3 regions of the Pseudoalteromonas sp. SG43-7 genome follow, and region 1 is predicted to be linked to each of the others. Evidence: predicted binding sites of a transcription regulator. Region 1 holds the regulator's gene; each other region holds the start of a gene.
What was found. Region 1 encodes FliA, which starts transcription of late flagellar genes. Its sites were predicted from a motif close to CTAAAGNTNNNNNNNNNNNNGCCGATA; they were not measured.
Positions count from the first base shown of each region.

Region 2: H5200_RS04345 (DUF4402 domain-containing protein) is a predicted target of FliA. The motif match lies at 3,276-3,302, and genes of this name have one in related genera.
Region 3: pomA (flagellar motor protein PomA) is a predicted target of FliA. The motif match lies at 3,701-3,727, and genes of this name have one in related genera.

Region 1 covers NZ_JACJEY010000008.1:64,083-72,035, forward strand. Annotated here, with positions in the region: gene H5200_RS05320 (chemotaxis response regulator protein-glutamate methylesterase) at 1-94, opposite strand, end outside; gene H5200_RS05325 (chemotaxis protein CheA) at 163-2,370, opposite strand; gene H5200_RS05330 (protein phosphatase CheZ) at 2,385-3,149, opposite strand; gene cheY (chemotaxis response regulator CheY) at 3,167-3,550, opposite strand; gene H5200_RS05340 (RNA polymerase sigma factor FliA) at 3,591-4,301, opposite strand; gene H5200_RS05345 (MinD/ParA family protein) at 4,328-5,188, opposite strand; gene flhF (flagellar biosynthesis protein FlhF) at 5,181-6,662, opposite strand; gene flhA (flagellar biosynthesis protein FlhA) at 6,686-7,953, opposite strand, start outside.
Region 2 covers NZ_JACJEY010000006.1:130,099-138,051, forward strand. Annotated here, with positions in the region: gene lgt (prolipoprotein diacylglyceryl transferase) at 1-704, shown strand, start outside; gene H5200_RS04330 (thymidylate synthase) at 719-1,570, shown strand; gene galU (UTP--glucose-1-phosphate uridylyltransferase GalU) at 1,606-2,484, shown strand; gene H5200_RS04340 (SPOR domain-containing protein) at 2,605-3,237, shown strand; gene H5200_RS04345 (DUF4402 domain-containing protein) at 3,358-3,951, shown strand; gene H5200_RS04350 (DUF4402 domain-containing protein) at 3,959-4,426, shown strand; gene H5200_RS04355 (molecular chaperone) at 4,435-5,247, shown strand; gene H5200_RS04360 (hypothetical protein) at 5,254-7,953, shown strand, end outside.
Region 3 covers NZ_JACJEY010000022.1:60,963-68,915, reverse strand. Annotated here, with positions in the region: gene H5200_RS11860 (DNA topoisomerase III) at 1-1,244, opposite strand, end outside; gene H5200_RS11855 (hypothetical protein) at 1,317-1,799, opposite strand; gene H5200_RS11850 (flagellar motor protein MotB) at 1,947-2,867, opposite strand; gene pomA (flagellar motor protein PomA) at 2,870-3,637, opposite strand; gene H5200_RS11840 (exodeoxyribonuclease VII small subunit) at 3,939-4,181, shown strand; gene ispA ((2E,6E)-farnesyl diphosphate synthase) at 4,185-5,072, shown strand; gene dxs (1-deoxy-D-xylulose-5-phosphate synthase) at 5,178-7,043, shown strand; gene H5200_RS11825 (hypothetical protein) at 7,441-7,953, shown strand, end outside.

The DNA.
Region 1 (7,953 bases):
CAATTACTTCGATATCCTTATCTTGCTCGAGTATTTCGCTCACTCTGCGGCGAAAGAAACTTGAATCATCAACAACTAAAACTTTAACTGCCATTGGCATACTCTTGTTAAATTTTATCTGTGAGAGCCATATTTAGCCCTCACAATAAGATAAGAATTGGCCTAACCTGCGTAGTGTTTTAACAGGTTTGGAACATCTAAGATCAGCGCTATACCACCGTCAGACGTGATCGTTGCACCTGCCATACCAGGTGTTCCTTGTAGTAAAGCATCAAGCGGTTTAATAACAACTTCTTCTTGACCAATCAATGAATCCACTACAAAACCAACTTGTTGCGTACCAATTTGTACAATTACAACATGGCCTTGAGCTTTGCGTAATGATCTGTCAGCACCTTTAACTAACCAATGTTCTAAATAAAACAACGGTCGTGCTTTCTTACGAACAATAATGGTTAATTGACCATCAACTACATTCGTTTTAGTTAGATCTAGGTGGAATATTTCATTAACACCAGCCAGTGGTAATGCAAATGTTTGCTCACCGACAACCACCATCAATGTCGGCAAAATAGCCAACGTTAACGGTACTTTAATTTCTAGGATTGTGCCTACACCTAGCTCAGATTGAATACTCACAGAACCATTTAGTTGGGTAATTTTGGTTTTCACCACATCCATACCCACACCACGACCCGAAATATCAGAGATCTGTTCTTTGGTGGAAAAGCCTGGTGCAAAAATAAGGTTATAGGCTTCTGTATCAGATAATCGAGCTGCTTGCTCGTGATCAAGCACCCCTTTATTGATTGCTATTTTTTTCAGTTTTTCAGGGTCCATACCTGCACCATCATCACGAATGGTGAGCAAAATATGATCACCCTCTTGCGATGCTGATAAAGTAACAGTCCCAGTTCTTGACTTACCTGCCGCTTCACGCACATCAGGCATTTCAATACCATGGTCAACCGAGTTGCGCACCAAGTGGACTAAAGGATCTGCCAGTGCCTCAACTAAGTTTTTATCTAAATCGGTTTCTTCACCCACGAGCAGTAAGTTAATGTCTTTTCTCAAACTGCGGGCTAAATCACGGACTACGCGAGGAAAACGACCAAACACTTTCTTGATCGGTTGCATCCGCGTTTTCATTACCGCACCTTGCAAGTCTGCGGTTACTACATCAAGATTCGAAATGGCTTTACCCATCGCTTCACTTTCAGTATTGGTTGCTAAACTGACTAAACGATTGCGAACCAATACCAGTTCACCAACCATGTTCATTATTTGATCTAGGCGTTTTGTATCAACACGCACCGTCGTATCAGCTTGTGGAGGAGCTGGTTTTTTAGCAACAGCTGTCGCTGGAGCTGGTGCGGATTTTTCAGCTGCTTTCACAGGCTCAGACACTGCTGGTTTGGGCACTGGCTTAGCTGCGGCAACAGGTGCAGGTGCAGGTGTTGGTGCTTTTTTAGCGGGTGCTGGCTCAGTCTCAGCGACCGCTTGTGGCGCGCTGCCTTTACCATGTAATTCATCAAGTAAAGCTTCAAATTCATCATCGCTGATTTCATCTGGACCATTACTTTTCGTCGATGCTGAAGGTGCTTGGGTCGGTTTAGGCGCAGCACTTTCGGTGCCTGCAGTATCTTTATTACTTACTAGACCGAAGCTACCAATACCGTGCAATTCATCCAATAAATTATCAAATTCATCATCAGTAATATCACTATTTGATGATTCATTGCTGACAGTGGTTGTTGGCGTTATAGGACTTTTCCCTTGTCCGTGGAGCTCATCAAGCAGACTCTCAAATTCATCTTCTGTTATCTCATCGATTTGAACATCTTTTTGATCGCTATCAACTTGACCATCAAATAATGAGTCTAGCGCAAATGGATCGTCAGAATCATCTAAAATATCATCAGCATCAACAACAGGGATATCGCCTGCAGGTTCAGCACTGCCAGTTAATTCTTCAGCCGTTGGCGGCAGCCCCAATTTATGTAAAACAGCGAGTAATTCTGGATTTGCTGGTTCTGGTTTTTCTCTACTTTGGATAGTCGCAAACATTTCGTTGATAGTATCGAGTGCTTGCAAGATCACGTCCATCAGTTCGGAATTAACCTTACGAACACCTTGACGCAATAAATCGAAAACGTTCTCTGCACCATGGCAAGCATCGACTAGTTCAGTCATGCTTAAAAAGCCTGCGCCGCCTTTTACCGTATGAAAACCACGGAAAATTGCATTGAGTAATTCGGTATCATCTGGGTTATTTTCAAGCTCCACCAGCTGTTCTGACAAAAGCTCAAGAATTTCTCCAGCCTCTACTAGAAAATCTTGTAAAATATCTTCATCGACTTCAAAGCTCATGCAGTTTTCTCCTCTTAGAAGCCCAAGCTTGATAATAAATCATCAACATCATCTTGTCCTGAGACAACATCATCACGAGATTCTTTATCAATAATTGGCCCTTCAGGGCCTGCAAGTGTATTTTCAGCAGGCGGTTTTTCAATGACTGGTGCTATTGTTTTTGTTTCGTTATCATCTTGGCTGCCAAATGCTGTCAACAAGTGGATCAAGCTGTCTTCTACTTCTCTAACAAGCTCGATAACCCGACGGATCACTTGACCGGTTAAATCTTGAAAATCTTGTGCCATTAACACATTGGTCATGAGTCCTTGCAACTCATCCGTTTTAGTTTGCGAGCTATTCATGAACTTATCTAAGCTATGGCAAAGTGTTTTAAATTCACCTAGCTCAATTTCACGGTTCATTAAACGATCCCAAGTGGGTTTAATGTCTGAAATGTCATCAGCAAGCTGTTGGGCAATGGGTAAACTTGCTTCTACAGCATCCATGGTTTTATTAGCAGCGTTTTCGGTCATTTCCATAACATAGTTAAGACGCTGCTTCGCGTCGGGTAGTGCATCTTTGGTCAAATCAGCTAAACGTGTATCAAGCTCAAAATTTTTCAACGCATCATGAAGCTGACGCGTAAGTTTGCCTACTTCGGCAAATAATTCTGATTGCTCTTTTGACGCCGCATCAATAATTAACTGATCAGCTTTATCTTGTTCACCGTTTTCAAGGTAAACCACAAGCTGACGGGCTTGTTCTAAACTGATCTGAGGCGCAGCAGGTGCTGACATAAGCCTCTCCTATTTATTTAACCTAAACGCTCAAACACTTTTTCCAATTTGGTTTTCAGTGTTGCAGCTGTAAATGGTTTAACGATATAACCGTTAACACCAGCTTGTGCAGCAGCAACAATTTGTTCTTTTTTAGCTTCTGCTGTTACCATTAAAACAGGAATGTGTTTCAGGCTGTCATCGGCCCTAATAGCGCGCAAGAGATCGATTCCTTGCATGCCAGGCATGTTCCAATCTGTAACTACAAAATCAAATTCTTGATTCTGCAACATCGGTAAAGCTGTTGAGCCATCGTCAGCTTCTTGTACATTTGTAAAACCCAAATCTCTTAACAGATTTTTGATAATACGTCTCATCGTCGAAAAATCATCAACAACAAGAATTTTCATGTTTTTATCCAAAACATCCTCCGGTGAGGTCTGAACCTATATTTACTTACTACTAATTAATCCAGTCATTGATTTTTGCTTTGAGCTTAATCATCGCCTGACCATGTATCTGACTCACACGCGATTCACTTACATCGAGTATATGTCCAATCTCTTTTAAATTCATTTCATCGTTATAATACAGCGACAATACTAACCCATCTCGTTCAGGTAAAGATTGTATAGCTGTTAATAATGATTGATTAAAGCGTTCATTTTTAACGTTATTAAAGGGCTTGTCCAGTGCTAAATCATGTCCCACTGGTGTGATAACATCTTCATCTACCCCTAAGTCTTCTATACCTAACACTTTACTTGAATTTACATCACTAAGAATATGATGGTACTCATCTAGCGTAATATCAAGTTTTTCAGCAACTTCACTGTCTTTAGGTTCTCGATTCAGGCTGCTTTCTAGCTCACTAATCGCTTCAGCGACTCTGCGGCTATTACGGTGCACTGAGCGTGGAGCCCAATCACCTCGGCGCATTTCATCCAGCATCGCACCACGGATACGAATGCCTGCAAAGGTTTCAAAGCTTGCACCTTTAGTCGCATCAAAGTTCTTTGATGCTTCAATTAACCCTATCATCCCCGATTGAATCAAATCATCGAGTTGCACACTCGCGGGTAAACGAGCGATTAAATGACAAGCCACTTTTTTGACTAAGGAAGCATGTCGCTCAACAATCACATTTAAATTTTGTGTCGATTGATATCCCATCGCTTTATTCACCGATGCCGTCATAGTTAGCCGTTTACTAATTTTTCTATGAAAAATTCTAAATGACCAGATGGTTGATTAGGTATAGGCCATTTAACTGCTTTTGTCGCTAATGTTTTAAATGCTATTGCTGCTGGGGAACTTGGAAATAAATCAACAATCACTTTCTGACGACGAGTTGCTTTACGCATATTTTCATCATACGGGACTGTTGCTACCAATTCCATTGAGACATCCAAAAAGCGATCCGTTACTTTTGAGAGCTTAGCAAATAGTTCCTGGCCTTCACGCATGCTGCGCACCATATTAGCAACGATTTTAAATTTATACACACCGTGCTCACGACTCAATACTTTGATTAATGCATAAGCATCAGTTATTGAGCTCGGTTCATCACATACTACTACCATGACATCTTGCGCTGCGCGCGAAAAACTTAATACCATGTCAGAGATACCAGCAGCAGTATCAACAATTAATATATCAAATTCGGTATTTAATTCACTAAAAGCGCGAATTAACCCAGCATGTTCTGATGGTGAAAGTTCCACCATACTTTGCGAGCCTGACGTCGCTGGTACTATTTTAATTCCTGCAGGCCCTTCAACTAAAATTTCATCGAGCTCGCATTCACCTGATAGTACATGAGATAGATTACGCTCTACCCTAAGTCCTAACATCACATCACAATTTGCTAAACCCAAATCGGCATCCAGTACTAACACTCGGTTTCCGAGCTGACCCAACGCAATCGCAGTGTTAAGTGAGACGTTAGTTTTCCCTACGCCACCTTTGCCACCTGTTACAGCGATAACTTTAACGCCGTTATTATTGTTTTGACTCATTTTACGCAGGCCACTTGCTTGATCTAATACTGTGTTAATCATACATCCCTACTGTGCTTGACGCTACTGCTTGGCGTCGTGAATGTTGTGCTTTTGTTCTTTTTAAATACAATTGTTCTGCTTTTTTTACTAATTTCTCTGCATTGGCGACCCGAATGTCCTCTGGAACGCGCTGACCGTTAGTAAGATACCCTATTGGAAGGCGATTTTGAATCGCTATACTAATAATCTCACCTAAACTTAATGATTCGTCTAATTTAGTGAAAATACAGCCACTTAATTGTACCTTCTTAAAGTGTCTTACGGTTTCTTGTAAAACATTAATTTGTGCGGTCGCACTGAGCACTAAATAATTGCGAATATCGACACGTTGATTACGCATTAGTGTATTTAACTGCTCAGTTAAACGTAAATCACGTTGGCTCATTCCCGCTGTATCTATTAATACTAGACGCTTATTTCGTAAATGATATAAAACTTCTGCTAATTCATTGGCATCTTTAACTTGTTTTACACCACAACCGATGATTCGGCCATAAGTAGCAAGCTGTTCATAAGCGCCAATACGGTAAGTATCAGTGGTAATAAGCGCAACTTTATCTGCGCCATATTTTTGTGCGCCAAGGGCTGCAAGTTTTGCCACGGTTGTAGTTTTACCAACCCCAGTAGGTCCAACAAGAGCATATACGCCGCCTTGGCGTAGTATTTCATTATTTGTAGTATGCATTTGGTTTTCAACCATTTGCAATAGCGCTTGCCATGCTTGCTGACGTGACACATCATCGGGAATAAAACAAGCCATTTGCTCTGCAACTTCACTGTCAATACCCATTCCGACTAAACGATCGATCATGCATGCGCGAGTAGGGTCGCGACGCGCTAAATCTTGTTGCATCAATCCAGATACTTGATACTCAAGTAATTGACGCATCGCTGCCATTTCATCACGCATAGCGGTGATTTCATCTGTTTTGGCTGCACTTTTTGTTGGCATCGGAGTATCTAAATCATCAAAACCACTTTCTAGATCATCATCAAAACCTAAGCTATGTGCTTGCGTTTGTGGACGCGGCGCAGTATCGCGACGAGCAAAATCATTATGTGCTTGTGGTTCATGGCGAGTTTGCTGTGCTTGATGTTGTTGCTGTGGTTGATACTGAGTTGATGTATCAATCCCTGACTGGCTAAACATCGACGCAAGCTCAGGTGAGCGTGGACGCGGTGATTGGCGCTCTAATAATGCTTGTAAGCTATCAGCTACCGCAGCTTGCGGCTCAGGCTGTGTACGTTGTGGCGCAGGTTTAACAAAGTTAGCATTTGTTTGTGCTTGTGCCGTAGCAACATGTGCTTGTGCAGGTGCTTTCGGGGCTGCTTTTTCATAATCAACGGCGGCAACAATCTCTACCCCATTGGCTAATTTTTTATTTGACATGATTACAGCATCTACACCGAGTTCATCTTTAACTTCTTTCAGTGCGGTGCGCATATCTTTAGCATAAAAACGTTTTATTTTCATGGTTCAACCCCTTTAAAATCCGATTATTGGCCTACTGAGCTGACAATCTTGATCTGTCTTTCGTCTGGTACCTCTTGATAAGACATCACTCGCAATCCTGGAATGGTGTACTTAACAAAACGAGATAACACAGTGCGTAACATTCCTGACGTTAGCAATATCGAAGGTTCACCGGCCATTTCTTGATTTTGATGCGCTTCATTTAATGATTGTTGAAGTCGCTCTGCAAGTCCTGGCTCTATTCCGGCACCTTCGTCGCCTGCATTTTGTAGTGACTGATGCAACATCTGTTCCAACTCAGGCGCCAAGGTTATGACAGGGATTTCTGATGACATTCCAACCGCGTCTTGAACAATTAATCTGCGCAGTGAAATTCGCACTGCTGCGGTTAATACATCAGGATCTTGGCTTCGAGGGCCATACTCAACAAGGGTTTGTACAATTGAACGCATATCGCGAATAGCAACGCCTTCATTTAATAAATTTTGTAATACTTTAACAATTGCTGTTAGTGGTAAAATATCTGGCACTAGCCCTTCAACTAAACGAGGATGACTTTTTGCCAGCATATCTAATAGATTTTGCACTTCCTCGTGGCCGAGTAACAAGGCCGCGCTGTTAGTTAGTAACTGACTAATATGCGTTGCTACCACTGTTGCTGCATCAACCACGGTATAACCGAGTGATTGTGCTTCATCTTTTTGATCTGGTTTGATCCAAATAGCGTCTAGACCAAAGGCCGGATCTTTAGTAGCAATGCCTTTTATTGGACCAAATACTTGGCCAGGATTAATAGCCAACTCATCACCGTGCTTAAGCTCCCCCTCACCACTTGAAACACCCATCATGGTAATTCTGTATGCATTTGGGTCTAACTCTAAGTTATCGCGAATATGCACCGGTGGAATTAAAAAACCAAGTTCTTGAGATAACTTTTTACGTACCCCTTTGATCCGGTTTAATAGTTCGCCACCTTGTGATTGATCAACTAATGGAATTAAGCGATAGCCAACTTCAAGGCCAATTACATCAACTTGTTGTACATCATCCCAACCTAGCTCTTTTTGCTCTTGCTTGTTAGCAACACCAGTGCCTGTTGCACCACCATTGGTAGCTTCTGCTTCTTTTGCTGCTGCTTCTTTTAGCTTATTTTGCTGGGTGTAATACGCTAAGTAACCAAGTAATGCACCAAGACTTAAAAAGGCAAAATGTGGCATACCCGGTACTAAACCCATCACGATTAAAATACCCGAGGCGATAAATAATGATTTCTCGTTACCGAGTTGTTTCT
Region 2 (7,953 bases), on a different contig from region 1:
CGATGTGGTGGGCAAATAGGCAAGCAACTAAACCAGGCTCGGGTTGGACGAAAGAAGAGGTCAGTGATTTACTGTTCTACGGTATGTTAGGGGTTATTCTGGGTGGTCGGATTGGCTATGTACTGTTTTATCAATTTAGTTACTTTTTAGAAAATCCACTGTATTTATTTAGAATCGATCAAGGTGGTATGTCTTTCCACGGTGGCACTTTAGGGGTGATAACCGCTATTTGTGTGTTTGCCTGGACACGTAAAAAACAGTTACTTGCAGTGGGTGATTTTGTTGCACCGCTAGTGCCGGTTGGCCTTTTAGCTGGACGTATTGGTAACTTTATTAACGGCGAATTATGGGGCAGAACTACCGATGTGCCTTGGGCTATGGTATTCCCAAATGGTGGGCCATTGGCGCGTCATCCTTCACAGTTGTATGAAGCCTTTTTAGAAGGCTTCGTGCTGTTTATTATTTTGTATGTGTTTACTAAAAAGCCACGTCCAGCGGGTAGTGTCGGCGGATTATTTTTACTATGCTATGGGGTATTTAGATTCTGCGTTGAATATGTGCGCGAACCAGATGCACAACTAGGATTGTTTGCTGATTTTATATCAATGGGTCAAATATTGTCATTGCCAATGGTCATTGCTGGTCTTGGTTTGATAATATGGGCATACAAAAAGCCACAGCCTGCTGTTGCCAGTAAAGCATAAAAAAGAAGCGAATAATGAAACAATATTTAGAGTTATGTCAGCGCATTGTTGATGAAGGTATCTGGGTTGAGAATAAACGTACGGGAACGCGTTGTTTAACAGTCATTAATGCGGAGCTTGAATACGACGTTGCGAACAACAAGTTCCCAATGATCACCACCCGTAAAAGTTATTACAAAGCGGCAATCGCAGAGCTGTTGGGTTACCTTCGTGGTTATAGCAGTGCTGCGCAATTTCGCGACATAGGTTGTATGACTTGGGATGCTAACGCTAATGAAAACCAAGCATGGTTAAATAATCCGAACCGTAAAGGTGAAGATGATATGGGCCGTGTATATGGCGTACAAGCTCGTGATTGGCGACGCCCTGATGGCACACCGTTAGATCAGCTAAAAAAGGTCATTGATAATCTTAAAAATGGTGTGGATGACAGAGGCGAGATCATCACTTTTTATAATCCGGGTGAGTTTGAGTTAGGGTGTTTGCGCCCATGTATGCACACGCATACTTTTTCGCTTCTTGGCGATACGCTTTATTTAACCTCGTATCAGCGCAGCTGTGATGTGCCACTTGGTTTGAATTTCAATCAAATTCAATGTTTTGTATTGCTTGCACTGGTCGCGCAGATCACTGGCCACAAAGCAGGTAAGGCCTATCATAAAATCGTTAATGCCCATATTTATGAGAACCAACTGGAATTAATGCGTGATGTGCAGTTACAGCGTGAGCCATTTGCATCACCGACGTTGACGATTAATCCAAATATTAAATCACTCGAAGATATCGAAACGTGGGTCACCCGTGATGACTTTGAGGTAAATGGCTATCAATGCCATGAAGCAATTAAATACCCGTTTTCAGTGTAACAATTAATAAGCATCATAGTTTTAAGGAGAGAATAATGAAAGCAGTGATCCCAGTCGCAGGACTTGGCACCCGAATGTTGCCAGCTACTAAAGCTATTCCAAAAGAGATGTTACCTGTTGTAGATAAACCCTTGATTCAATATGTAGTTAATGAAGCGGTTGCTGCGGGTATTAAAGAAATTGTATTAGTGACTCACTCGAGTAAAAACTCGATTGAAAACCATTTTGATACCAGTTTTGAGCTAGAAGCAACGCTAGAGAAGCGGGTAAAGCGTCAGTTACTTGCTGAAGTACAAGCTATTTGCCCTAAAGATGTGACAATTATTCACGTTCGCCAAGGTGAAGCAAAAGGCTTAGGGCACGCAATCAACTGTGCAGCGCCAATTATTGGTAACGAACCGTTTGTGGTTATTTTACCTGATGTGATCATAGATGATGTTGAAAGTAATCTTAAAAAAGATAATTTAGCTGAAATGATTACTCGCTTTAATACAAACGGTGAGAGCCAAATAATGGTTGAGCCTGTGCCTATGCAGGATGTTGATAAGTTTGGTGTGGTCGATTTAGGCGACGTAAAGCTTGAACAAGGGCAAAGCGCAGCGATCCTTAATATGGTTGAAAAACCTCCTGTGCATAGCGCACCATCAAATTTGGCTGTGGTAGGTCGTTATGTGCTAAGTAAAAATATTTGGCCATTACTTGCAAAAACTCCCGCAGGCGCCGGCGACGAAATTCAGTTAACAGATGCAATTGCGATGCTAATGGAAAAAGAATCTGTTGCTGCTTATGCGATAAAAGGGCGTAGTCATGATTGCGGTAGTAAGTTGGGCTATTTAAAAGCCACTATTGAATTTGCACTGCGTCGTGATGAATTTAAAGATGAGCTAAGTGATTTTATTAAAACCTTAGTTTAAGCTCATTTAGTCATGCAATTTATAAAAGTGCCTTAGTGGCACTTTTTTATTGCTTAAAAATCCTGAAACTGGCACTGACTTTGCTTATAATATGGCATTATTTATTTTTGATGCTAACAGATGATGTGTTTTAAAAAACAAACTTGGTATACCACAGTGTTGGTTACAGCAACTGTCTGGCTTAGTGGGTGCAGTAGTATTAATGCTAACCCGGTGGAACAGCAGCCTGCATTAATTTCTGATCAACAAGTCAAAGAGTATGTTCAGCAATGGCACTCGCAACAAGAGAGTATTACTCGTTTAGCTGCGATGGAGGAAGACTTGCAACTATTAATAATGGCACTTTCCTCTCAAACTGATATTGCAGAAAACCCAGCGGTGCTTCGCGAAGATAATGTTACGGTGGCTCATTATGCTGAAAAAATACAGATCCCTGATACTGCTAACTCCTCAAAAACTATCGAAAACCGCCCTCTGCCACTGTATGGCAACTCACTGCCAGGCGCGCAACTTGGGCTATATTTAAAACCACAGAGAGTGAGAACGCAAATAGCAAGGTTGCAGCAACAATATCCGCAGGCATTTAGCCAATTAGATTTTGTAATGACAGAGCGTCACAATAAAGGCGTTACCTTGTATGGGTTACGAGTTGGGCCATTTCAAAATTATACCGAGGCCAATCTATTTTGTTCATTAGCACAAAATTTAGGCCAAAAATGCCTGAGTGCCCCATTTGTTGGTCAGCCTTTGTAATTAAATAAGCTATTTTTCTGATTTTTCAGTAATTAAGCTTAAAGTAATTGTTCTGAGTGTCGATAATATCTAAGATAGGGGCAACATAGGGTAATGTCCCATCTCTTATAAGGATTTAATATGAAATTATTTTCAACTCTTCTGGCAGCAGCAGTTACAGCAAGCTCATTCGCGACTTATGCTACAACCGAAAGCTTTGATGCGAAAGTTAAAGTACAAAATACAGTTGTATTGACAAAAGGACCTGACTTAGATTTTGGTACAATTCGAGCGGTTGCAGATCCAGACGGTGTTAACCAAGCTACATTGGTTATCAACCCTGAGCCTACAGCAAGTCCTGTATCGTCTAGAACTGATAACGCACCTGCGATTATTTCAATAATAGAGCAAGGTTCGCCTGCATCTTTTACAGTATCGGAAGTAGTGCCAAATGCTCGTTTATCAATTACTAACCCAACAGCAACAACCCTGAGCTCTAATGGCCAAGGTTTGAATGAGCCAAACTTTACGGTTGGTACTTGGACATACTTTATCACTAGCGGTCCAAATGCAAACGCTTATTATTCATCAGTGACGCCTAATTTAACTGCTGACGGTGATGGCAGTGTATCGTTTAATATTGGTGCAACTCTTTCTACAGCATCAACAATTTCTAGCGAAGCGTACCGAGATACTGAGTATACAGGCACTTTTCAATTAGAAGTTGCTTATTAATTTAATCATGCGTTTTTTCTTGTTATTTGCGATGCTTTCAATACTGTATTCACAGTCAACAAGAGCCGCGAGTATAGAGCAACAAGCGCTTGATTTTGGCACCTTAGTTATTCTTAAAAGTGATCAAATAGGTTCTGTAATTATCAAGGATGATGGTTCGATTAGCACCTCTGGCGAAATCTATATCCTTAAAGATGGTCGCCCAGCTGAGCTGATACTCACTGACATCCCCCCTGGCACTCGAGTTTCCATGAATTTAGTGGCTCCTGCAACTATGCAACACAATACTAAAGGAAGTAGTAGTGCCGACTTTAGAGTGACCTTAAATGGCTTTCCTAAAGACGCAACAAGCGATGAGTTTAGCGAAGTGCATGTATTTATTGGTGGTAAATTAGAAATAAATACAAGCGGCAAACAATATGTTGACGGCGACTATTCAACAACCACAAACTTAGAAATTTCAGTGGATTATTAAGGATTTAAATGTTTAATAAATTAACCGTGATACTGCTTTTAAGCTTTTGTTTTTTTAGCCAGGCGGTAATGGCGAATTTACTTATTTCTCCTACTCGTATTAGTTTTGACGAGCGTCAACGTACTGCAAAGGTCACAGTGATCAACACCAGTGACGAGTACAAAACTTACCGAGTGCAGTGGAGCGAAAAGCAATCCACATCAACCGGAGGGTATGTAACCTTACTTGAGCCGACGGCGACAAGTTTAAGCCCGATGACGCGCTTATCACCAAAGCAAATGCGTTTGGCGCCTGGTGAAAAGCAAACCGTTAAAATTGCAATTCGAAAACCAAAACAGTTAGCAGATGGTGAATATCGTTCGCATTTATTATTTCAGGCGTTGCCAAATGAAAACCCAAATAGTACGAGTTCAATAAAAATTAATATGATCATGAGCTACAGTATTCCAGTCATCCTTCGTGAACATGCTGAAGTACCAAAAGTACTCATTGAGCAAGCGCAAGTGATTAAAAACCAGGGCAACCAACGACTACAATTTAAATTAAAACTCAATCGTGAAACTCACTTTAGCAGTTATGGTAAATTAACCGCGTTTTATCAACAAAATGCTAATGCTAAGCTGGAAGCTATCGCTGAAATTGGCAATTTAAGTATTTACTCGGATGTAAAAAATGCCGAGGTAATGTTGAGTTTATTTAGTGATAAAACCCTAGATAAGCCTGGTACTGTTATTTTTAAATATATCGGTGCAGATGAATATCAAGACATAAATTTTGCCGAGTATGCTTTAGCGATTAGTCCAAAAATGCTGCAACTTTAACTCTTCATGACCAAGAATACAGGGCTAAAGTGCATTACACTATGGCTAAGTTTATGCCTTAGTAACAATGCATTCGCGACTAATAACGTAACTGTGAATGATGCATTAAAAACACTTCGCAAGATTGAAGCTAAATTAACCGACTTACCAACAGCTTCTCAGCCTAGCGTTAACAGCCCTGTTGCGTCAAACCAACCGCGGATCGCAAGCGGTGAGTTTTTATTATTTTCGTTGTCTTTAAATGATTACTACTTAGGCGAAGTGTTCGCTTTAAAAAGTGATCAGGGTATTCAACTTGGCCTTAGTAGCCTAGCTGATATATTGCAATTTGGAATAGATGTTGATCTTGTAACTCGTTCTGCTCAAGGCTGGTATCGAGATCAACAGCCTTTCATTTTAGATGCCAGCACCCTGCCTGCAACACTGATAACTGACGCAGGTATGCTTGAACTAACGGCTGCTGATATTAGCATTGATGATGACATGTATATTGAAATGGCGCAGTTAAAAGAGGTTTTTGGGCTGCAATTTACAGTCGATTATGGTGATTTAGAAATAGAGTTAAGTTCGGCCATCTTATTACCAATTGAACAACAGCGAGAACGCCATGGTAGAAGGCTTAACCCCTCGAATCGTAATGCCAAGCCCACCTTGCCTTGGAAAGCCAGCCCGTATCAAGCGCTTTCATCACCTGTTGCTGATTTACAATTAAACTACAGTGCTGATAAAAATCAAAATAGAACAAGTTACTCATTATTAGGTGCACAAGACTTTGCTTATTTATCTGCCGAATACTTTTTATCTGGTCGCGAGGGCGATTTACTCAGCGATTCGCGTTTAACATTTACTAAGCAAGACCCGCAAAGCTCATTACTGGGAGTGTTAGCAGCCAGTGAAGTTGAGTTTGGTGATGTAACGGCCACACAAGTTGGCAGCCGTTACAACAGTCAGTATGGTCGTGGTATTAAGTTTTCAAACCGCGGACTGACTCAACAATTTGATAGTAACCGTATTAATTTAAGTGGTCCGATTCAGTTAGGCTGGGACGTTGAGCTTTATCGTAACGGCGTATTGATTGCGCAGCAATTAAGCTTATCAGATGGTCGTTATATTTTTAATAATGTTGATTTGTTTTATGGTGAGAACAACTTCGAGCTTATTTTTTATGGTCCTCAAGGGCAGGTCGAGCGAAAAAGCGAATATTATTTTATTGATAGTAACCAATTAGCACAAGGTGAAGGATTTTATGAACTATCAGTCTCTGAGCAGGGTAAAAAATTGCTTGGCAATACAGCCTTCAATAATGACAGCACGGGCTGGCAAATAGCAGGGCGCTACGAGCAAGGTATTACAGACGACTTCTCGATATATACCGCTGCATTGGCACAAAAAAGAACACATGACGACCTACAACACATGTCACTGGGGACTAACCTTAGCTTATTTAGCGCTCTGTTATTAAACTTAGATTACCAGAAAAATAATCAACATGAACAAGAGCTTGAACTTACAGCACGCACGCAATTTGCTGATCAATCTTTACTTTTTAGCGCAACGAATCGAACCGATGAATTAAAACAAAAATACGACAGCTATCAGTTTGATATGGCTGGCGAGTTGATGCAAAACAGTTACGGGCGGCTAAACTACCAAAACAATTTATTGTATCAAACATCAGATAACCGAGGCATCTATAAGCAAGCACAGAACCGTTTGAATTATGCGATTGCAGGCCTAGCTTTGAGCAACCAATTACAATGGCAACAAAGTAATAATGTTGAATCAGTGTATGGCTCAACACGTTTGCAAGGGCGTTTGGGTCGTATTTATAGCCGTTTTAGTGTTGATTACACATTATCTCCTATCAATGAAGTCACCAGCTACGAGGCAGAGTTTAACCGTAGTATTACCAGTCAACTGCAAGCAGAAGTCACCTTACGTGATTCTCGTATTAATGATATTCAATCGGCTGATTTAGGCTTAAGTTGGCAAAGCAATAAGTTTAGTCTCACTAGTAATCTAAACTACGACAGTGAAGATAACTGGCAGCTTGGCGTATATAGCCGATTCAGCCTTGGTTATGACACACAAAACAATCACTATTTTGTGTCTAAGCAAAGCTTAACAACGACAGGTACATTAATGTTACGGGTATTTTTAGATCAAAATAACAACGGCATTATGGATCCTGACGAGCAAGGTGTTGCAGGTATAAAAGTAAAAGGGCTGCAAAATTATCGCCAAGCAATAACCGATGAAAATGGCATTGCATTGTTAACCTCAATGCCAGCTAATCGCACCACAGATATTGTGCTCGATAGAGACAGCTTCCCCGATCCGTTTTTTGTGCCTGCCAATGAGGGCTTTTCAATCACGCCAAGAGCAGGATTTATTGAATACATGGATTACCCGCTAAATAACGCCAGCGAAATTGAAGGGGTGGTGTATCAGCAGCAAGGCGATCACACTTATGTGCAGCCTTATGCAAAAATAACCTTGTTAGATCAAAACGATAAAGAAGTTGCCAACACCCAAGCGGCTTATGATGGCTATTATTTGTTTACCGACCTACGGCCAGGGCAGTATCGGGCTGTGGTTGACGATAGCTTTAAAGAACGTAAAGCATTAAAAAACACCCAGCAAGTAACAGTTGATTTATCAGCAAAAGGGGATGTGTTGGTTGGGGTTGATTTTACTTTAAAATCA
Region 3 (7,953 bases), on a different contig from region 1:
TGGATCAGATAATGACGGCTAATAAGACCATACACTTTACCTTCTTCAACGCTCAAACTTGCTGACTTTTGCTGCTTAGCGGTAGGAATAATGGCGTGATGCGCAGCCACCTTAGCATCGTTAAAACACTTACTGCGTTTACTCACATCTGCGCCTTGGCAATGAGTGTCATTTTGCCCGCCATTGATGGCAATTGCCTTTATTATACTGGCTGCTTCTTGGTGATGATCTTTGGGCAAGTAACGATTGTCTGAACGTGGATAGGTAATTAGCTTGTGACGCTCATATAAATTTTGACAAATATCCAATACCTTTTGTGCAGGCATTGAAAAAGCTTTCGCAGCATCAATTTGTAACGCTGACAAATTATACGGCAAAGGTGCTTGTTGCTTTTTCTGCTTTTGTTCAAGCGCAGTAACTTCACCTGATTGATTAGAAATTCGCGACGCAACATTCTCAGCAAGGCCTCGATGGAGCACTCGCCCCTCTTCATCTTGATAAGGTTCACACGCTTTGCTTGGTTGCCACTTTGCTGTAAACGGCTCTTTATTTTCGGTACTTAAATGGGCTAATACTTCATAAAAAGGTTTTGGCACAAAATTAGCAATCTCGTTATCACGCTGAACAACCAATCCTAATATTGGTGTTTGTACACGCCCTACTGATAATACATTACCAAACCCTGCTTTTTGACCTGCAAGCGTATAGGCGCGCGTTAAATTCATACCAAACAGCCAATCAGCTCGCGAACGCGCCAAAGCAGATACACTAAGTGGAATAAATTCACGGTTAGAGCGAACGTTTTGCAGCGACTTTTTAACCGCGCTAACATTCAAATCACTGATCAATAAACGTTGAATTTGCTGTTTTTTGGCTTGGCTAAGTTTAACTTGCTCAATCACCTCATCAACAAGTAATTGCCCTTCTCGGTCTGGATCACCAGCATGAACAAGTTGATCAGCTTGTTTGATTAACTTTTTAAGTACCGTAAGTTGCTTACGAGTTTTAGATTTTGCTTTTAACTGCCATTGCTGTGGGATAATCGGTAAGTCATCAAAGCGCCATTTTTTATATTGCTCATTATAATCATCAGGCTCTGCCTGCTCGAGCAAGTGACCTATACACCAAGAAACACAATCGCCATTAGCCACTTCAATATAGCCATCATGTTTTTTATGAGGCTTTGGTAGCGCATCAGCAATGGCACGACCTAAAGATGGCTTCTCGGCTATATAAAGTTTCATAGGGCACTATCAACAACTGGTTATTTACACAGTAGTTTAGCACACGTAATTTAATCTACAAATAGTTAATGATTAGCTCTTTAAACTGCGATTTTTTCGCATAAATAAATACAACAGAGGAAGGTAGCACACAACGACAGTGCCAATATTGATTAAAGGTAATAACGTTTTATATAGCATAGTGCTATACGATAAATCCCAAAGGTGGCGATCCACTAATCTAAATAATTGTAAGATAGGCGCACTAATTACAACCAACTGACCGATCACACTTTGCCAAAGATACACTTTATCTTTAATAGCCCAGTAAGCAATCAAAGCCATCCAAGCAATATCATTAAAAGCCCAAACTACATAACGCCAAATATAAGGGTCATCTAACTCTCTAAGGCTTGAATAAATCACAGCGCCATACAAGAAGAAAACAGCTGTAATCAAGACAAAGCGTAATGCCAACCAATCCTTACGTATGTAAAATACAAAAATAGCTGGGAGTAAAAATAACACCCAGCTATATTCAAGTATAAAAATTAAATTGTTCACCCAATTAGGCATTGACGTTACTTAACATTCTTCTCTTCATCATCGCCACCAGAACCATTGCCCGGCATATAGCTATATTTATCAACGTTTTTCATCAGACACTCCGTTACACTTGTTAAAAAACTACTTTAAGCTAAATTAGGTACTTTGCCAAGCATCTTAACGAACATCTATCGGATCTGATTCCTTAGCCTTGCCTTGCATTATTGAAATTTCCACGCGGCGATTACGTCGTCTATCCGCATCAGAATCATTTGGAACAAGTGGTCGAGTTTCGGCATGACCGACAACAACCATTCTGGTTTTATCAAAGCCTTGCGCTTTTTGCATTTCAGTTGCAACCGCAACTGCACGCTTCGATGATAAGTCCCAGTTATTGGTATACAGCTCATTCGAAACTTGAAAATCATCAGTATGACCAGACACCGTAATTTCGCCTGGCACATCTTTTAGTAACGCAGCTATATCACGAATGATTGGTTTAAACTTAGGTTGTAAAAATGCACTCCCAGATGGAAATGAACCATTTTCACGAATACGAATAATAATTTGCTGACCTAATGATTCCAACTCAACAGCACCATCCATGATTTGTTGTTCCAATTGCTGGGCTATCTTTTTAACTAACTCATTAACCTGCTCTTGATCAGCTGCAGAAATAGATTGTTCTGATGCTTGTTGTTGCGCTGTACTTTGTGACTCACCGCCACGCTTATTACCGCGTTGCTCTTGACGACCGCCAGCTGAGCTTTCATCACCAGCCTGAAACTCAAGCATTTGCTGGGTCATTTCGACAGTTTGCTGTTGAATGGTTTCGATTGGAGTAGGTTCAGGTTTACCTGGGGTGAACTCCATCGCGATAACGGATGTTCCTTTGGGAATATCTTTTACTTCTATTTTATTTTGTACACCAAAGGCAAACTTCATTGAGCCTGCGATTTGTTTAAATTTAAGTACATCCATTTCTGAAAACGCGAGTAAAAGTACAAAGAAGCACATCAATAGTGACATCAAATCCGCGAAGGTACCCATCCATGCTGGTAACCCGGGTGGTGGACACTTGCACTCTTGATCTGACATGCTTACTCCTCAGTATCCACTTTTCGTTTTGATTCAGCGAGGTAGTTTTTCAAAATACCTTCGATGACTTTTGGGTTTTGGCCATCTTGTATACCTAATACCGCATCTAAAATTAGCCGCTGATTCATTGCTTCTTCGTCTTTACGCAATTCCAATTTTACTTGGATAGGAATTGCCACCACGTTTGCTAAAAACGCACCATATAATGTTGTTAAAAGCGCTACCGCCATCGCAGGACCAATCGCTTTAGGGTCATCCATATTCGACAACATCGCAACTAGACCAATCAAAGTACCTATCATACCCATCGCAGGCGCAATATCGGCAAGCGCTTTAAACAAACCGGCCCCCGATTCATGACGAGTAGAAGTAAGAGAAATATCTTTTTGCAAGGTGGCACGAACAACATCAGCGTCATGACCGTCAACAAGCATATCAACCCCTTTACGCATAAACGCATTGGGTATTTCTGCTTCCTCAAGTGCTAAAAATCCGCCTTTACGGGCCGAGTCTGCAAGTTCAACTGCTTTTTCGATAAGCTCTTCAGGTGACTCTATTTTGAACATGAAGGCTTTAGCCGCGACTTTACCGATACCGAGGAATTGACTCATCGTATAGTTTGATAACACTATAAAAATCGAACCACCGAAAACAATAACCACCGATGGCGTGTTATAAAACATAGCCACTTCGCCGCCACTACTTAGTACCATTGACATAGCAATAAGACCAATAGCTCCGAGAATACCTATAATGGTTGCTAAATCCACTTACCCCTCCAGAGGAATCGATGCTTTGTTGCTACCAGCAACAAATTTTTATTATTAACAGCTTATCGGCAATCTATTGAATTACTTAAACCATTTAATGAAAAAAATGAAATGAAAGTTTTCAACCCTGTTTAGCATTTTAAGCTACCATTGATAACCTGCAAGGCTTAAGTAAAGGTATAAATAATTAAAAGTGGCAAGAAAACAATTAATTATTCAAAAAAAATGCATCACCCTTTGACCTAGTTTAGCATTCCCCCTAAAATTGGCCTCACATTTCTATCATCTAAGTTAAATCAGTATGGCGACGAAAAAACCAGAGAACCTAAGCTTCGAGCAAGCGCTTGATGAATTATCCTTAATCGTCACAGAAATGGAGCAAGGAGAGCTTTCCCTTGAGCAATCATTAAAACAGTTTGAACGCGGTATTGCTTTAGCCGGCGCATCTTCAAGTAAGTTACAACAAGCTGAACAAAAAGTAGCTATTTTAATGGGTAGTGATAGTCAGTCACCACTTACTAACTTTGATAATGATTTGGAATAACGGGTGTTAATAACAGAGCAAATAAAATGTGCTCAACAAGATGTTGAAGCCACTCTCAATCGGTATTTTGAGCAACCGCTCGATACCGAGCACAGCATCAAACAAGCCACCCACTACAGCGTTTTAAATGGCGGTAAACGATTACGACCATTTTTAGTGTATGCCACGGGAAAAATGCTTGGCGCAAATAAACAAGATTTAGACGTGTTGGCTGCTGCTATTGAATGTATTCATAGTTATTCGTTAGTTCATGATGATTTACCCGCGATGGATGACGACGACCTGCGACGTGGTAGACCGACTTGCCATATTGTCTATGGCGAAGCTCATGCTATTTTAGCCGGTGATGCGCTGCAAACATTAGCGTTTGATTTAATTGCTAACCATTCATTTAACGTTCCTGCACAGCAACAGTTAAAAATGATTGCAGCACTTGCCAAAGCATCGGGTATTGAAGGTATGGTCGGTGGTCAAGCACTGGATATTGCAGCGACTGACAAATTAGTCAATTTAGCTGAGCTCGAACGTATCCATAAATTAAAAACAGGTGCTTTGTTAAATTGTGCAATTACTTTAGGTGCATTATGCGCAGCTGATACAAATCAACAAACATTATTACAATTAAAACAGTTTGGTGATGCAATTGGGCTGGCTTTTCAGGTGCAAGACGATATTCTTGATATCGAAGGTGATACCCAAGTCTTAGGTAAACCACAAGGCTCCGATGTTGCAGCAAATAAAGCGACCTACCCTGCTCTACTTGGGCTTACAGGTGCAAAACAAAAAGCACAATCATTACTAAAATGCGCACTCGATGCGTTAGCAGCAATAGATGCTGACACTTCTGAGCTAGAAAACTTGGCAAAATATATTGTTGAACGCGATTATTAATTCTAGGCTCTAGCTTGAGCAAGTAATGATGTACAAAATAACTAAAGAATCAGAGTAATATTACGCTATAATGACCTCTGGTTAGCGAAGGATGTATTAAAAATCATGACACTTGATAGTAGCAAGTATCCATTATTAGGTTTGGTTGACGAACCAGCCCAGTTGCGTGATTTAGCGCAAGACAAATTACCTGCTTTTAGTAATGAGTTACGTGATTACTTACTAAACTCAGTCTCGCAAAGTAGTGGTCACTTAGCATCAGGTTTAGGCACAGTTGAGCTTACTGTAGCGCTTCATTATGTATATAACACCCCTGAAGATCGCTTAGTATGGGATGTAGGCCATCAAGCATACCCACATAAAATTCTCACAGGGCGCCGTGATCAAATGCACACGATCCGCCAAAAAGACGGTTTACATCCGTTTCCATTTCGTGAAGAAAGCCACTACGACACTTTTAGTGTTGGCCATTCAAGCACCTCGATCTCTGCTGCTTTAGGCATGTCAATTGCGGCGCAAAAAGAAGGCAAAGGACGAAAAACAGTAGCGGTTATTGGTGATGGTGCGATTACCGCGGGCATGGCGTTTGAAGCAATGAATCACTTAGGTGATGTTAAATCTGACATGCTGATCATATTAAACGATAACGAAATGTCGATTTCTGAAAATGTCGGTGCACTTACTAATCATTTCGCTCGTATCTTATCAGGCAGTTTTTACACTAACATTCGTGAAGGTAGTAAAAAGCTGCTATCTGGCGTGCCACCAGTAAAAGAATTAGCCAGCCGCATGGAAGAGCACTTAAAAGGCATGGTTATCCCAGGCACCTTTTTTGAAGAGTTAGGCTTAAATTACATTGGCCCAATTGATGGTCATGATGTAAACATGTTGGTTGATACACTGCGCAATATGCGTAACCTAAAAGGGCCGCAGTTACTGCATATCAAAACCCAGAAAGGTAAAGGCTATAAACCAGCAGAAGCAGATCCAATAGGCTATCACGGCGTACCTAAGTTCGACCCTGCGATTTCCAGCCTACCAAAATCAAAACCAGGCGCTGCGACTTTTTCTAAAGTATTTGGCGATTGGTTGTGTGACATGGCAAGTCAAGATGAAAAGCTTATGGCAATCACCCCGGCTATGCGTGAAGGCTCAGGCATGGTGCGTTTTTCAAAAGAATACCCTGAGCAATATTTTGATGTTGCCATTGCCGAGCAACACGCGGTTACTTTAGCCGCAGGTTTTGCCTGCGAAGGCTTAAAACCAGTTGTCGCTATTTATTCAAGCTTTTTACAACGTGCCTACGATCAGCTTATTCACGATGTTGCTCTGCAAAACTTACCCGTGTTATTTGCAATTGACCGTGCTGGTATTGTTGGTGCTGATGGCGAAACTCATCAAGGCGCATACGATTTAAGCTTTATCCGTTGTATCCCCAATATGATTATCATGGCACCGAGTGATACTAATGAATGTCGGCAAATGCTGTACACTGGTTATCGTTGTAACAGCCCTGTTGCAGTTCGTTATCCTCGTGGTAGTGCTGGCACAACTGAAATCTGCGAGCAAATGACTGAGCTTGAAATTGGTAAAGGTCGTGTGATTAAACAAGGTGCTAAAATCGCAGTTTTATCCTTTGGTACTTTACTTGAAAACGCTCAACTGGCAGTCAATGAATTAAATGCCAGCCTCGTTGATATGCGTTTTGTTAAACCTCTTGATAGCGCACTAATCGACACTTTATTAGCCGATCATGACGTCATTGTAACCCTTGAAGATAACGCGATTGTTGGTGGTGCAGGCTCTGCTGTTAATGAATATTTAGCAGCTATCAAAGCAACAGTAAGCATCCTAAATTTAGGCATTCCCGATGAATTCATCAAGCATGGCACGCAAGAGCAAATGCACGATGAAATGGGCTTAGGCTCACAAGGTATACTCGATAGCATAAAAAACTTTATTACTAAGTAACCAAAGTTTAAGTTAATAAAATAACAAAGGAGCGTAGGCTCCTTTATTATTTATTTTCAAACATTTAAAAAAATCTCACTTTTTTTTCAACTTTCTTGCATCCAATTATTTCCCTGCCACGTTTATTCACTGAGGTTAGCTCGTGAGCAAAGTGTTCACGCTTTTATATAATACCAATCGACTTAAATATTTAGCCTTTCTAGCGTGCTAAATAAAGCGCTAACGGCGTTATGAATTTTTCATGTAGAACAACTACATATAAAAATTTATGCCTTGTTATCACTCTATTTATCCGTCGCTATAAATGACTAACAACTTAACACGATTGGTATAAGCTGTTTTAAGCCAAGCTCTTTGTATGTTCACATTTGATGGAATATTTAAGAAGGTACAAGTTATGAAAACGTTAAAATCAGGCGAAAGCACCAAATCTATTCACGCACAATTAATGACCAGTAAACTTTGTTTGTCTGCGCTTACTCTAGCAATTTTGATTGGCTTAACCGGCTGTAGTGGCGATGATGGAAAAGATGGTGCTGTAGGCCCGCAAGGTGAAATGGGCATGGACGGCGTCGATGGTAGTAATGGTGCTGATGGTACAAATGGTAGCGATGGCACGAATGGATCAGATGGTACTCCAGGATTTGCAGCCGCAACTTTTATTTTGGCTAATAATGGTGCTGATAATGCAGGCACCGTTGATTTGATTAATCAAAATGCTGCAAAGTTAAAAACATTTAATAGTGGTGCAAATGAAGGTGTTGCATTTGATAGCTTAGGTAATTTAATTCAAGCCAGCGATTCTGGTAATGGCGCTCTTAGCACCGTTTGCCAAGTATTAAGCCGTGCCGATGGGGGTATGTTTGACAGTAATCGTGATCGTACCATTACCGGCAGCAACACTACGTTA